Variovorax paradoxus: one gene and its partner. The protein of the gene in region 2 interacts with the protein of the main gene of each other region in a pairwise test. Links are inferred from orthologs where the notes say so. Each region holds a gene or a part of one and is shown on either strand. Other genes may lie near its edges.

The links. Proteins that work in one complex are often made in the same cells at the same time.
Region 1: the proteins of cyoB (region 2) and QFZ42_RS12395 interact in binary tests that used the Escherichia coli proteins (3 or more experiments, as listed by UniProt). The link is inferred for Variovorax paradoxus from one-to-one orthologs.

Annotation. Positions count from the first base shown.
Region 1 is NZ_JAUSXG010000001.1:2,642,856-2,648,329, forward strand. Bases 1-2,862 are described here. They hold QFZ42_RS12395 (pyridoxal phosphate-dependent aminotransferase), read left to right. Parts: upstream 1-774; coding sequence 775-1,950; downstream 1,951-2,862. Other genes in these bases: QFZ42_RS12390 (CysB family HTH-type transcriptional regulator), read left to right, coding at 1-743; QFZ42_RS12400 (DUF3309 family protein), read left to right, coding at 2,086-2,244; hrpA (ATP-dependent RNA helicase HrpA), read right to left, coding at 2,315-2,862. Outside these bases: more of hrpA, read right to left, coding at 2,863-5,474. UniProt on the Escherichia coli protein: Shows aminotransferase activity with methionine and histidine as substrates, and to a lesser extent also with phenylalanine.
Region 2 is NZ_JAUSXG010000001.1:625,538-633,762, forward strand. What follows is about bases 2,206-5,204. They hold cyoB (cytochrome o ubiquinol oxidase subunit I), read right to left. Parts: upstream 4,712-5,204; coding sequence 2,699-4,711; downstream 2,206-2,698. Other genes in these bases: cyoC (cytochrome o ubiquinol oxidase subunit III), read right to left, coding at 2,206-2,706; cyoA (ubiquinol oxidase subunit II), read right to left, coding at 4,708-5,204. Also shown: QFZ42_RS02980 (ATP-binding protein), read right to left, coding at 1-802; QFZ42_RS02985 (SURF1 family protein), read right to left, coding at 759-1,550; cyoD (cytochrome o ubiquinol oxidase subunit IV), read right to left, coding at 1,631-2,044; more of cyoC, read right to left, coding at 2,041-2,205; more of cyoA, read right to left, coding at 5,205-5,742; QFZ42_RS03010 (MFS transporter), read left to right, coding at 5,919-7,259; QFZ42_RS03015 (HAD family hydrolase), read left to right, coding at 7,308-7,997; QFZ42_RS03020 (hypothetical protein), read left to right, coding at 8,069-8,225. UniProt on the Escherichia coli protein: Cytochrome bo(3) ubiquinol oxidase is the terminal enzyme in the aerobic respiratory chain of E.coli that predominates when cells are grown at high aeration.

The DNA of each region.
Region 1 (5,474 bases), 2.0 Mb from region 2 along the record:
TCGCGAGCATCGAACTGATCATGCGCGAAGTCGGCAACCTCAAGCGCATCGGCGAGCAGTTCAGCGCGCAGGACAGCGGCACCCTCTCCATTGCCACCACGCACACCCAGGCGCGCTACGTGCTGCCGGTGCCCGTGGCCAGGCTGCGCGAGGCCTATCCGAAGGTCAACGTGAGCCTGCACCAGGGCTCGCCCGACCAGGTGGCACGCATGGTGATCGACGAAATTGCCGAGGTGGGCATTGCCACCGAATCGCTCGCGGACTACACCGAGCTCGTGACCCTGCCCTGCTATGAATGGCAGCACGTGCTGGTGCTCCCCAAGGACCATCCGCTGGCCGCCAAGGAGCGCATTTCGCTCGAAGACCTGGCGCTCGAACCCATCATTACCTACCACCCGTCGTTCACGGGCCGCACGCGCATCGACCACGCCTTTGCGCAGAAAAAACTCACGCCGCGCATCGCGCTCGAAGCCATCGACTCCGACGTGATCAAGACCTATGTGCGCCTGGGCCTGGGTGTGGGCATCGTGGCCGAAATGGCGGTGCGCGACGAGTCGAACGCGGACCTCGTGGTGCGCCCCATGGGCCACGTGTTCGGCCAGAACATCGCGCGCGTGGCGTTCAAGCGCAGCGCCTACCTGCGCAACTTCGTGTTCAAGTTTGCCGAGCTGCTGTCCGACCGGCTCGACCGCAACCTGATCGCGAAGGCCCTGAGCGGACATCAGCAAGACTACGATCTTTGATATTCAGCAGCCCCAGCTTTCGACCACGACCATGAGCACTGTTCTTTCCGCCCCCCGCACGCCGGAGATCGCCACCAAGCTGCCCGCCGTCGGCACCACCATCTTCACCGTGATGTCCGCACTGGCAACGGAGAAGAACGCGGTCAACCTCGGCCAGGGCTTCCCCGATTTCAAATGCGACCCGAAGCTGCTCGAAGACGTGACGGCCGCCATGGCCGCGGGCCACAACCAATACCCGCCGATGCCCGGCATTCCGGCGCTGCGCGAAGCCATTGCCGGCAAGATCGCCGCGCTCTACGGCCACAGCTACAGCGCGGCCACCGAGATCACGGTGACCGCGGGCGCCACGCAGGCCATCCTCACGGCCATTCTTGCCGTGGTACGCGCAGGCGACGAGGTGATCGTCCTGGAGCCCTGCTACGACAGCTACGTGCCCAATATCGAACTCGCAGGCGGCAGCGTGGTGCGCGTGCCGCTGGTGCCTGGCACCTTCCGGCCCGACTTCGACAAGATTGCCGCGGCGCTCTCGCCGCGCACGCGCGCCATCATCGTCAACACGCCGCACAACCCGAGCGCCACGATCTGGACCGCGGCCGAAATGCGCAAGCTCGAAGAGCTGCTGGCCCCGACCGACGTGTTCGTGATTGCCGACGAGGTGTACGAGCACATGATCTACGACGGCGCGCAGCACGAAAGCGTGGCCCGCTTCCCGGGCCTGGCGGCGCGCAGCTTCATCGTGAGCAGCTTCGGCAAGACCTATCACGTCACCGGCTGGAAGGTCGGCTTCGTTGCGGCGCCGGCGCCGCTCATGGCGGAGTTCCGCAAGGTGCACCAGTTCAACGTGTTCACCGTGAACACGCCCATGCAGCATGCGCTCGCGCAGTACATGGCCGATCCGAAGCCGTACCTCGAGCTTCCGGCCTTCTACCAGCGCAAGCGCGACCTTTTTGCCGCAGGGCTCGCCGAGAAAACCCGCTTCAAGCTGCTGCGCAGCGAGGGCAGCTATTTCCAGTGCGTCGACATCTCGGCGGTCAGCGACCTGTCCGAGGCCGACTTCTGCCTGTGGCTCACCAGCGAGATCGGCGTGGCGGCCATTCCGCTGTCGGCGTTCTACGGCAACGGCTTCGATCAGCGCGTGGTCCGTTTCTGCTTTGCCAAGAAGGACGAGACGCTGAATTCCGCGCTGGATCGCCTCGCCCGGCTCTGAACGGATCGACGCGGCTCCCAGGCCGACGCTGACGGTAGGACAGTCCTGACCGCCGAAGGAGCGGCTTTCCGGCGTGTCTTGCGCTCCCGGACACCGAGCATCAATGCTCGTAACAACAACGTCCAGGAGAAAAGCATGTCCCTCTCGTTCATTCTGCTGATCATTCTGATCCTGCTGCTGATCGGCGCGCTGCCGAGCTGGGGCTACAGCCGCAGCTGGGGCTACGGGCCAAGCGGCGGCCTGGGCCTTGTCCTGGTGATCGTGGTCATCCTGGTGCTCATGGGACGCATATGACGCTCCCGCGGATTTCCCGCACCTGAAAGGAGCCCGCGCAAGCGGGCTTCTTTTTTTGCCGCCCTGCCGCTCAGGCCTGCAGCTGGGCCCAGGCCTTGTCCAGCCGCTTGATGCTGACCGGCTGCGGCGTGCGCAGTTCCTGCGCGAAAAAGCTCACGCGAAGCTCCTCCAGCAGCCAGCGGAATTCGAGCATGCGGTCGTCCACCACGCCTTTGCGTTCCGCCGCCAGCCGCCAATAGCGTTGCTCCTGCGGCCGGAGTTCGGCCAGCTTGGCGGTATCGCGCGCGGGGTCGGCGCGCAGCTTGTCGAGCCGCAGCACGATCGCCTTGAGATAGCGCGCGAAATGCTGCAGCTGCGTCCACGGCGCATCGGCAATGAAGCGCTTGCCGACGAGGCGCTGCAACTGCTGCGCGGCATCCTGCACGGCCTCGGGGTGGATCTTCGTGTCCTTGATCTTGCGCGCGGCGGCCGCGTACTCGACCAAGATGGACGAAGCCAGGCGGGCGACCTCGTTCGCAATCAGCGTGAGCCGGCCGCGCCCTTCTTCAAGCCGGCGCTTGAAGGCGAACTCGTCGGTGGGCAAAGGCTCCTGAAGAAAGGCCCGGTCGATCGCCACGTCGATGATCTGCGTGCGCAACTCTTCGGACGTGCCCAGCGGCATGTAGGCCACCGCCATCTTCTGCAGATCGGGGATGTTCTTCTCGAGGTACTTGAGCGCGTCTTTCAGCTGCAGTGCGAACAGCCGGCGCAGGCCGGCGCGGTGCTTGGCGGCCGCCACCGCGGGTTCATCGAACACCTCGATGGTGACCGCGTCGCCCTCGTCGCGCAGCGCCGGAAAGCCGATCAGCGACTGCGATCCGCGGCGCACTTCCATCAGCTCGGGCAGTTCGCCGAAGCTCCAGTTCGTGTAGCGCTGGCCTGCGGGCAGGCTCGGCGCGGCGGCGGCTGGCGCTGCGGCGGTGCCCGTGGCTTGCACGCGCCCGTCGCTGCCGTCCGCCGGTTTTCGCTCCGCGGAAGCCTTGACGTTGAGACCCGCCAGCGCCTGGAAAGCGCCCCGCGCCTGCGCACCCAACTCTGCCTTGAGCGCGCCCAGGTTGCGTCCCATGCCGAGCTGACGGCCGTGTTCATCCACGATGCGCAGGTTCATGAACAGGTGCGGCGGCAGCATGTCGAGCTTGAAGTCGGCGCGCTTGACGTCGATGCTCGTCGCATCGCGCACGCGCTTGAGCAGCACGTCGGTCAGCGAGCCGTGGCCGAACATCTCGGGCGCCGAGAGTTCCTCGGCCAGCTTCGCGGCCGATTCGGGCAGCGGCACCAGCCGCGAGCGCGGACGCTGCGGCAGGCTCTTGAGCAGCGCCTGGATCTTGTCCTTCAGCATGCCCGTCACCAGCCATTCGCAGCGCTCCTCGCTCACCTGGTTGAGCACGAAGAGCGGCACGCTGACCGTGAGGCCGTCCTTCGCGTCGCCCGGCTCGTGCAGATAGCTCGCCGCGCAATCGACGCCGCCAAGCTTCAGCGTGGCGGGAAAGGACTGCGTGGTGATGCCCGCCGCCTGGTGGCGCATGAGCTCCTCGCGCGTCAGGAAGAGCAGGCGCGGCTGCTCCCTGGACGCATGGCGGTACCAGTTCTCGAAGGTGATGCCGCTCGCTACATCGGCGGGCAGCTGCGCGTCGTAGAACGCGAAGATCAGTTCTTCATCGACCAGCACGTCCTGCCGGCGCGCCTTGTGCTCCAGCCCTTCGACCTCGCGCACCAGCTTGCGGTTGGCCGTGAGGAAGGGGAACTTGCTTTCCCACTGTCCGGCCACCAGCGCCTCGCGAATGAAGATCTCGCGCGCCGCGACCGGATCGACCTTGGTGAAATCGACGCGGCGGCCGCTGTAGACCACGAGGCCGTAGAGCGTGGCGCGCTCCAGCGCCGAAACCTGAGCGCCCTTCTTCTCCCAGTGCGGATCGAGCAGCTGCTTCTTCAGCAGGTGGCCGGCCACCTGTTCGAGCCACTGCGGCTCGATGTTCGCAATGCCGCGGCCGAAGAGCCGCGTGGTTTCGACCAATTCGGCCGCAACGATCCAGCGGCCCGGCTTCTTCTTCAGGTGCGCGCCCGGATGCTTGTAGAACTTGATGCCGCGTGCACCGAGGTACGCCTCGTCGTCCTCGAGCTTCCAGCCCACGTTGCCGAGCAGGCCCGCGAGCATCGACAGGTGCAGCGGCTCATAGCCTGCAGGCTCCGCGTTGATGCGCCACTTGTGCTCGGTCACGACCGTGAGCAACTGCGAATGGATGTCGCGCCATTCGCGCACGCGACGAATGTTGATGAAGTTCTGGCGCAGCAGCTGCTCGTACTGGCGGTTGCTGAGCTTGTGCGTGTCGCCATGGCCGCCACGCGCATCGGCGATCCATTTCCACAGCCGCAGGTAGCCGCTGAATTCGCTCTTGTCGTCGTCGAATTTCGAATGCGCCTGGTCGGCCTGCTGCTGCGCATCCATCGGCCGGTCGCGCACGTCCTGCACGCTGAGCGCCGAGGCGATGACCAGCACTTCTTCGAGCGCGCCGCGTGTGCGAGCCTCCAGAATCATCCGGCCCACGCGCGGATCGAGCGGCAGCTTGGCGAGCTCGGCGCCGGTGGCCGTGAGCTCGTTGGCATCGTCGACCGCGCCCAGCTCGTTGAGCAGCTGGTAACCGTCGGCAATCGCGCGCGGCGAAGGCGCCTCGAGAAATGGAAACTGAGCCACGTCGCCCAGGCGCAGCGACTTCATGCGCAGGATCACACCAGCGAGCGACGACCGCAGGATTTCGGGGTCGGTAAACCGCGGCCGGCCGTCGAAATCCTTCTCGTCGTAGAGCCGGATGCAGATGCCGTTGGCCACGCGGCCGCAACGGCCCGCGCGCTGGTTGGCCGCGGCCTGGCTGATCGGCTCGACCAGCAGCTGCTCGACCTTGCTGCGGAAGCTGTAGCGCTTGACGCGCGCGGTGCCGGTGTCGATCACGTAGCGGATGCCCGGCACCGTGAGCGAGGTTTCCGCCACGTTGGTGGCCAGCACAATGCGCCGGCCCGTGTGGCTGTCGAAGATGCGGTCCTGCTCGGGGCCCGACAGCCGCGCGAACAGCGGCAGCACCTCGGCATTGCGCAGCAGCGGCTGGTGGCTCAGGTGGCGGCGCAGGTGGTCGGCCGCCTCCCGGATCTCGCGCTCGCCGGGCAGGAACACGAGGATGTCGCCCGCGTTGTGCGGA
Region 2 (8,225 bases):
CGGAACTGAAATGCGGCAGCCGGCGCCAATCGCCGAGGATCACCGCGAGCGTGGCAAGCGGCGTGCCCAGCTCGTGCGCGGCGCCCGATGCCAAGAGGCCCATGCGCACGATGTGCTCTTCTTCCGACGCACGCTGGCGCAGGTCGGCCAGCCGCGCATCGCGTGCGCGCAGGTTGCGGCTGATGCGCGTGATGAAGACCACCAGCAGCGCGGCATTGAGCGCAAAGCAGATCAGCATGCCCTGCACGTACGGGCTCCAGAGTCCGCGGTCGTGGTCGAGCGGCAGTGCAAGAGGGCGCGAGAAAAGCGCCAGTCCCGCAAAGCAGAGGCTGGTGACCACGACGATGGTCCACGTCGACCAGGCCTTGAGCAGCACCGCGCCCAGAATGACCTGCAGCAGGTACAGAAAGACGAACGGATTGGTGGCGCCGCCGCTCAGGTAGAGCTGCGCGGTGAGCGTGGCCACGTCGACCAGCAGCGCAAAGAACAGTTCGCCGTTGGTCACCTTGCGAAGCGTGCGCGAGCGCAGCAGGCTCACCACGTTGAAGAGGGCCAGGCAGGCCAGCACCAGCAGCATCTGGTTCAGCGGAAGCCGTATGCCGAAGCCGTAGTGCACGAACAGGATGGTGATGACCTGCCCGACCACCGCGAACCAGCGCAGCTGGATCAGCTGCTGCATGTTCTTGTGGCCGGTGGCGTTGTCCAGGCTCACCACGCCCGCACGCGGCGCGTGCAGTTCTCCCGCCACGGCGGAGGCCTCAGTCGGGGCGGCGGGCGTCTTGGCGGGTTCTTCCGTCGGCATGAAAGGCATTGTCGTCGCTGCTGCCGGCTGAGCCGGGCGGGTCCCCGAGCTTGCGCCGGCGCCGATCGTCGCGCCACACGAACCACGCCGCGCCCGCGACCATCAACGCCAGGCCGTACCAAGTGATGGCGTAGACGAGGTGGCTGTTGGGAAAGGCGATGACCGTCAGGCCCGCGGCGGGCCAGGTGGGCGCTGCGCCGGGCGCGGAGGGCGCGGAATCGGCATCGACGAAGTAGGGCGCGACGTTGTCGAGGCCGCGTGCAGCCGCAATGGCCTGCACGTCGCGCGAGAACCAGCGATCGGCCGCGGGATCGTTCTTGCGCAGGAAGCCGCCCTTGGGTTCGGTGATGCGCAGCAGGCCTGTCACGGTGGTTTCGCCCTTGGGCTCGGCGGCTATGCGCGCCGAGCGATCGCGCGCTTCAGGCGGCACGAACCCGCGATTGACCAGCACCGTGGTGCCGTCGGCGGCCTGCAGCGGCGTCAGCACCCAGAAGCCGGCACCGAGCCGGGTGCTGGCCTGCACCAGGGTTTCCTTGTCGTGGAGAAAGGTGCCGGCGATGCGCAGGTGCCGGTATTCGTCGTCGGCTGCGTTGACCTGCGGCCAGCGGTCTCGCCCGGGGGCTTCCGTGGCCGGGGCATGCACGCGCTGCTCGACGCGGGCGATGAGATCGAGCTTCCAGGCCCTGCGCTCGACCTGCCAGTTGCCGAGTGCGACAAAACCGGCAAAGGCGAGCGCCGCGCAGACCATGAAGATCGCCCGCGCGGCCGTCGAGCGCTGCCGGCCGGCCTGTGTGTTGCGGGTGCTCTGGTCTGGCGGCAGCGTCGTCGTCAAGGCATGTTCTTCATGTCGTGCACCGACATCGGCATCATGTTGGCGTTCATGTGGTACATGACCCAGAGCGAGCCGGCCAGCGTGATCACGACGAGCACGATGGTGAAGATCAGTGCCAGCATGTTCCATCCGCTCTCGGACTTGGCGTCCATGTGCAGGAAGTAGATCATGTGGACCACGATCTGCACCGCGGCAAAGCCGAGGATGACCAGCGAGGTGGTGTGCGTGCTGACGAGCACCTTGCCCATCACGAGCCAGAAGGGAATCGCGGTCAGGATCACGGCCAGCACGAAGCCGGTCATGTAGCCCTTGAAGGTGCTGTGGCTCACGGGGCCATCGTCGTGATGGTCGTCGTGGGCGTCATGCGCGCCGTGGCCGTGCGCTGCGGTTTCAGTGTGGGCGGTGCTCATGCCATCGATCCCATCAGATAAACGAAGGTGAAGACGCCGATCCACACGACGTCCAGGAAGTGCCAGAACATCGACAGGCACATCACGCGGCGGCGGTTGGCGGCGCTGAACCCATGCTTGGGCAGCTGGATCATCAGCACGACGAGCCAGACGATGCCGAAGCTCACGTGCAGGCCGTGGGTGCCGACCAGCGCGAAGAACGACGACAGGAACGCGCTGCGCTGCGGGCCCGCGCCTTCATGGATGAGGTGGGCGAACTCGTACAGCTCGAGGCCGATGAAGCCCGCGCCCAGCAGGCCCGTGATGGCCAACCAGGCCAGCGTGCCGCCCATGCGCTTCTTCTGCATTTCGAGCACTGCGAAGCCATAGGTGATGGACGACAGCAGCAGCAGCGAGGTGTTGACGGCCACCAGCGGCAGGTCGAACAGGTCGGCACCCGAAGGGCCGGCCGCATAGCTGCGGCCCAGCACGCCGTACACCGCGAACAGGCAGGCGAAGACCAGGCAGTCGCTCATCAGGTAGAGCCAGAACCCGAGCAGCGTGCCGTTCTCGGGGTGGTGGTCGTTGCCGACGTGGAACAGCTCGAACACGGGCGGCTTGCCCGTCTGGTCGCTGTGGGCGTGGCCGGCCGCGGGGGAATGGAGGGCGGTGGTATCAGACATGGGCTGCTGCCAGGAGGCGCGTGCGCTCGGCCTCGGTGTGAACGACTTCTTCCGCGGGAATGTAGTAGTCGCGCTTGTAGTTGAAGGTATGGACGATCACCGCGGCCAGCATGGCGACGAACGCCACGCCCGCCACGAGCCACATCTGCCAGATCATCGCGAAGCCGCAGGCCGCGGCCAGGGCCGCGATGATGAAGCCGGCGCTGGTGTTCTTGGGCATGTGGATGGGCGTGAAGCCTTCGAGCGGGCGTGTGTAGCCGCGGCGCTTCATGTCGGTCCAGGCGTCGTTGTCGTGGATGCGCGGCGTGAACGCGAAGTTGTAGGCCGGCGGTGGTGACGAGGTCGACCATTCGAGCGTGCGGCCGTTCCACGGGTCGCCCGTGGTGTCGCGGAGCGACTCGCGGCGCACGAAGCTCACCACCAGCTGGATCAGGAACGACGCAATGCCCAGTGCGATCAGCACCGCGCCGAAGGCGGCCACCTGGAACCAGAACTGCAGCGACATGTCCTGGAAGTGGCTCATGCGGCGCGTGACGCCCATCAGGCCCAGCACGTACAGCGGCATGAACGCGACCCAGAAGCCCACGAGCCAGAACCAGAACGAGCACTTGCCCCAGAACGGATCGAGCTTGTAGCCGAAGGCCTTCGGGAACCAGTAGGTGATGCCGGCCAGCATGCCGAACAGCACGCCGCCGATGATCACGTTGTGGAAGTGGGCGATCAGGAACAGGCTGTTGTGCAGCACGAAGTCGGCCGGGGGCACCGCGAGCAGCACGCCCGTCATGCCGCCGATCACGAAGGTGACCATGAAGCCGACGGTCCACATCATGGGTAGCTCGAAGCGGATGCGGCCGCGGTACATGGTGAAGAGCCAGTTGAAGATCTTCGCGCCGGTCGGAATCGAGATGATCATCGTCGTGATGCCGAAGAACGAGTTCACGCTGGCGCCGGAGCCCATGGTGAAGAAGTGGTGCAGCCAGACGAGGTACGACAGGATCGTGATCACGATGGTGGCGTACACCATCGAGGCGTAGCCGAAGAGGCGCTTGCCGCTGAAGGTGGACACCACTTCCGAGAAGATGCCGAAGGCCGGCAGGATCAGGATGTACACCTCGGGGTGGCCCCAGATCCAGATCAGGTTCACGTACATCATGGCGTTTCCGCCGAGGTCGTTCGTGAAGAAGTTGGTGCCGACGTAGCGGTCGAGCGACAGCAGCGCGAGCACGGCGGTGAGCACCGGGAAGGCGGCCACGATGAGCACGTTGGTGCAGAGAGCCGTCCAGGTGAACACCGGCATCTTCATCATCGTCATGCCCGGGGCGCGCATCTTCACGATGGTGGCCAGCAGGTTGACGCCCGAGAGCAGGGTTCCGACGCCCGCGATCTGCAGCGACCAGATGTAATAGTCGACCCCCACGTCAGGGCTGAAGAGAATGCCCGACAGCGGCGGGTAGGCCAGCCAGCCGGTCTTGGCGAATTCGCCGACGAACAGCGACGCCATCACCAGGCCGGCGCCGAAGGTGGTCATCCAGAAGCTGAAGTTGTTCAGGAACGGAAACGCCACGTCGCGCGCGCCGATCTGCAGCGGCACCACGAAGTTCATGAGGCCCGTGACCAGCGGCATGGCCACGAAGAAGATCATGATCACGCCGTGCGCGGTGAAGATCTGGTCGTAGTGGTGCGGCGGCAGGAAGCCCGCGTTGTCGCCGAAGGCGACCGCCTGCTGGGCGCGCATCATGAGCGCGTCGGCAAAGCCGCGCAGCAGCATCACCAGGCCCAGCACGATGTACATGATGCCGATCTTCTTGTGGTCGATGCTGGTGATCCAGTCGCGCCACAGGGTGCCCCAGAGCTTGAAGTAGCTGAGAGCGGCCAGGACGGCGAGGCCGCCCAGCACCACGGCCGCAAAGGTCGCCAGCAGAATGGGCTCGTGGTAGGGAATCGCCTCCCACGTGAGGCGGCCGAAGATGAGCTTCGTCAGGTCAAGGTTCTCGAACATCGTCATTCTTCGGTGGTGCACATCGCCGTGACGTACTTGCGAGTCGGCGAATTGATGGAATTGATGCGGTCGGGCTGCCAGAGCGGCTTCGTGGCCACGTTGAAGGCGCCGGGCTTGCCCAGGCCGCCGTCCGCGTCGATGGCCATCATCTCTTTCATGCACATCTTGTTGCGGTCCACGCAGCGGTTCAGGATGGCGTCGTACAGGTCGGGGGCCACGCGGGCGTAGTGGCGCACGGGGTCGCGTTCGCTCGGGGCTTCGAGCTTCAGGTAGCTTTCGCGGTTGAGCTCGCCGTCCTTGCCGGCCTTGGCCTTCTTCACCCACTCGTCGAAGCCCTCATTGCTCAGGCCGTGGAACTTGAAGCGCATGCCCGAGAAGCCTGCGCCGCTGTAGTTGGCCGAGAAGCCTTCGAATTCGCCCGGCTTGTTGATGACCGCGTGCAGCTTGGTTTCCATGCCCGGCATGGCGTAGATCTGGCCGGCCAGCGCGGGAATGAAGAAGGAGTTCATCACCGACGTGGCCGTGATCTTGAAGGTGATCGGCCGGTCGACCGGCGCGGCCATTTCGTTCACCGTGGCAAAGCCCTGTTCGGGGTAGATGAAGAGCCACTTCCAGTCGAGCGCCACCACTTCGACCACCAGCGGCTTGGCCTCGGCGGGAATCGGGCGCTCGGCGTCGAGCCGGCCCAGCGGCCGGTAGGGGTCGAGCGTGTGCGTGCTGATCCAGGTGATGGCACCGAGCGCGATGATGATCAGGAGGGGCGCGCCCCAGATCGCGAGTTCGAGCTGGGTGGAGTGGTCCCAGTCGGGGCTGTAGTCGGCCTCCTTGTTCGACTGGCGGTAGCGCCAGGCGAAGAAGAGGGTCAGCGCGATCACCGGAACGATGATGATCAGCATCAGCACGGTAGAGACGACGATGAGGCGTCCCTGCTGATTGGCGATGTCGCCGGAGGGGTTCATGAGCACCGTGTTGCAGCCTGCCAGCAAGGCAAGGGGGAGCAACAGGGGCCATCGGCGAAGAGATTTGAGGGTGGGCATGCCGAAAGAAAGAAGTGCAGGGGCTGCGCAAAGACCCCACAATCTACGACCAAAGATTGCGCCCGGCTATTGGACGTTTTGTCCTATGGCGAGAATCCCCGTTCGGTGAGACGCTTGGAGCCTCTGTTCATGGTCTACCTTTGTCACTGCACGTGACACCCGAATTACAAAACGCAATGACGACGACGTCCAGCATCAGTCCGCAAGGCGCCCAGCCTGTGTCGCACACGTCCGAAAACGACGCCCTGCCAGGCGGCGAACACTCCCACATCGCGCCGGGCGAAATCGCTGTCGGCGTGATCATTGGGCGGGCATCGGAATACTTCGATTTCTTCGTTTACGGCATTGCGTCGGTGCTGGTGTTTCCGCACGTATTTTTCCCGTTCGAGGAGCGTCTCGAGGGAATCCTTTATGCGTTCGTGGTCTTTTCGTTCGCGTTCATCGCCCGGCCCTTCGGGACTGTCATTTCGATGGCCGTCCAACGACGATTCGGCCGCGAAGCCAAGCTGACGATTGCTCTGTTCTTGCTGGGAACTTCCACCGCGGGCATCGCCTTCCTGCCGGGTTACGCGAGCATCGGGTTCACGGCCATCGTGCTGCTGTCGGTCTTTCGCTTTGCCCAGGGCCTGGCGCTCGGCGGCTCGTGGGACGGATTGCCGTCGCTGCTGGCGCTGAATGCGCCGCAGAACCGCCGCGGCTGGTACGCCATGCTCGGCCAGCTGGGCGCGCCGCTTGGCTTTTTCGTGGCCAGCGCACTGTTCGCGTATCTGTACGCCAACCTGCCGGCCAAGGACTTCCTCGACTGGGGCTGGCGCTACACCTTCTACGTGGCCTTCGCGATCAACGTGGTGGCGCTGTTCGCCCGCCTGCGGCTGGTGGCGACCGAAGACTATTCCCGCCTGCTCGAAGAGCGCGAGCTGCAGCCCACCAGCGTGGTCGAGTTGGCCCGCTCGCAGGGCGCCAACCTGCTGATCGGTGCGTTCGCGGCCCTGGCCAGCTATGCGCTGTTCCACCTGATCACGGTGTTCCCGCTGTCGTGGATCACGCTGTATTCCGACCAGTCGATCACCGAGTTCCTCGTGGTGCAGATGATCGGCGCGGTGTTTTGCGCCGGCGGCATCGTGGCCTCGGGCCTGATCGCCGACCGCGTGGGCCGTCGCTTCACGCTGGGCGGCCTGGCCGCGCTGATTGCGGTATTCAGCGGCTTTGCGCCCACGCTGCTCGACGGCGGCCGCATCGGGCAGGACATCTTCATTCTGCTGGGCTTCGTACTGCTCGGGCTGTCCTACGGCCAGGCGGCGGGCGCGGTGACGTCCAACTTCGAACCCAAGTACCGCTACACCGGCGCCGCGCTCACGGCCGACCTGGCGTGGCTCATCGGTGCCGCGTTTGCGCCGCTGGTGGCGCTGGGCCTGTCAGCGCATTTCGGGTTGGCGTATGTCAGCGTCTACCTGCTGTCCGGGGCCGTCGGCACGCTGGCGGCACTGGGGTTGAACCGGGCGCTGGTGCGGGACTGATCGGGCAGGGCCGGCCCCGACGGCGCGCGCTGGCTTAGGATTCGCTCCATGTTCGCCGCCGCCATCTTCGATATGGACGGGCTGCTCATCGATTCGGAGCGGCCCATCATGGCCGCCTGGATCGAAGCGGCCCGCACGCTCGACATCGAGCTTTCGCACGCCCAGTACCTGCAGGTCGTCGGCCTGGCCATGGTGGAGTCCGAGGCGATCCTCGGTGCGCTGCTCGGCGGGCCCGATGCCTACCGCCACGCGATCGCCCACGTTCGCCAGCGGCTGCAGTTGGCGCGCTCGGACGGCGCGCCGCTCTTTCCCATCAAGCCCGGCGCGGCCGAGTTCCTGGGTGCGCTCCGCGAGCGGGGCACGCGCTGCGCCGTGGCCTCGTCCTCGACCAGCGGGCAGATCCAGGCCTGCCTCGGAAGCCTCGACGTGCTCCACCACTTCGACGCCTTCGCGGGCGGTGACGAGGTGGCGCGCGCCAAACCCGACCCGGCGCTGTACCTGCTCGCAGCCGCGCGCCTGGGCGTGGACCCGTCGCAATGCATCGCCTTCGAGGACAGCGAGAACGGCGCCAAGGCCGCGCTGGCGGCGGGGATGCGCGTCGTGATCGTTCCCGACCTCAAACACCCGCCCGCGTCGATCGTTGAGCGGGCTTTCCATGTGCTCGATTCCCTGCACGACGCAACGGCGCACCTGCCGCGCTGGTTTCCAGAGCGTCCGACAGCCCCCGTGTCGGCATGACGATGCAGCGGCGGAACCTGCTTCTGGGAACCGCCCTCGTGCCGCTGTGCATGCCCGTTCACGCACACCCCATGCCGATGCGCAGGGCCAGGCGGCTGGACCGCCTCTGGGTGTTCGACCTCTCTCTTACCGAGAAATGCGCCGCATCCGATGGCACGATGTCCGTGGTGGCCGAGGCCGATGCGGGCACCGAGACCGTCGGACTGGCCATCGACATCGGGCCCGACT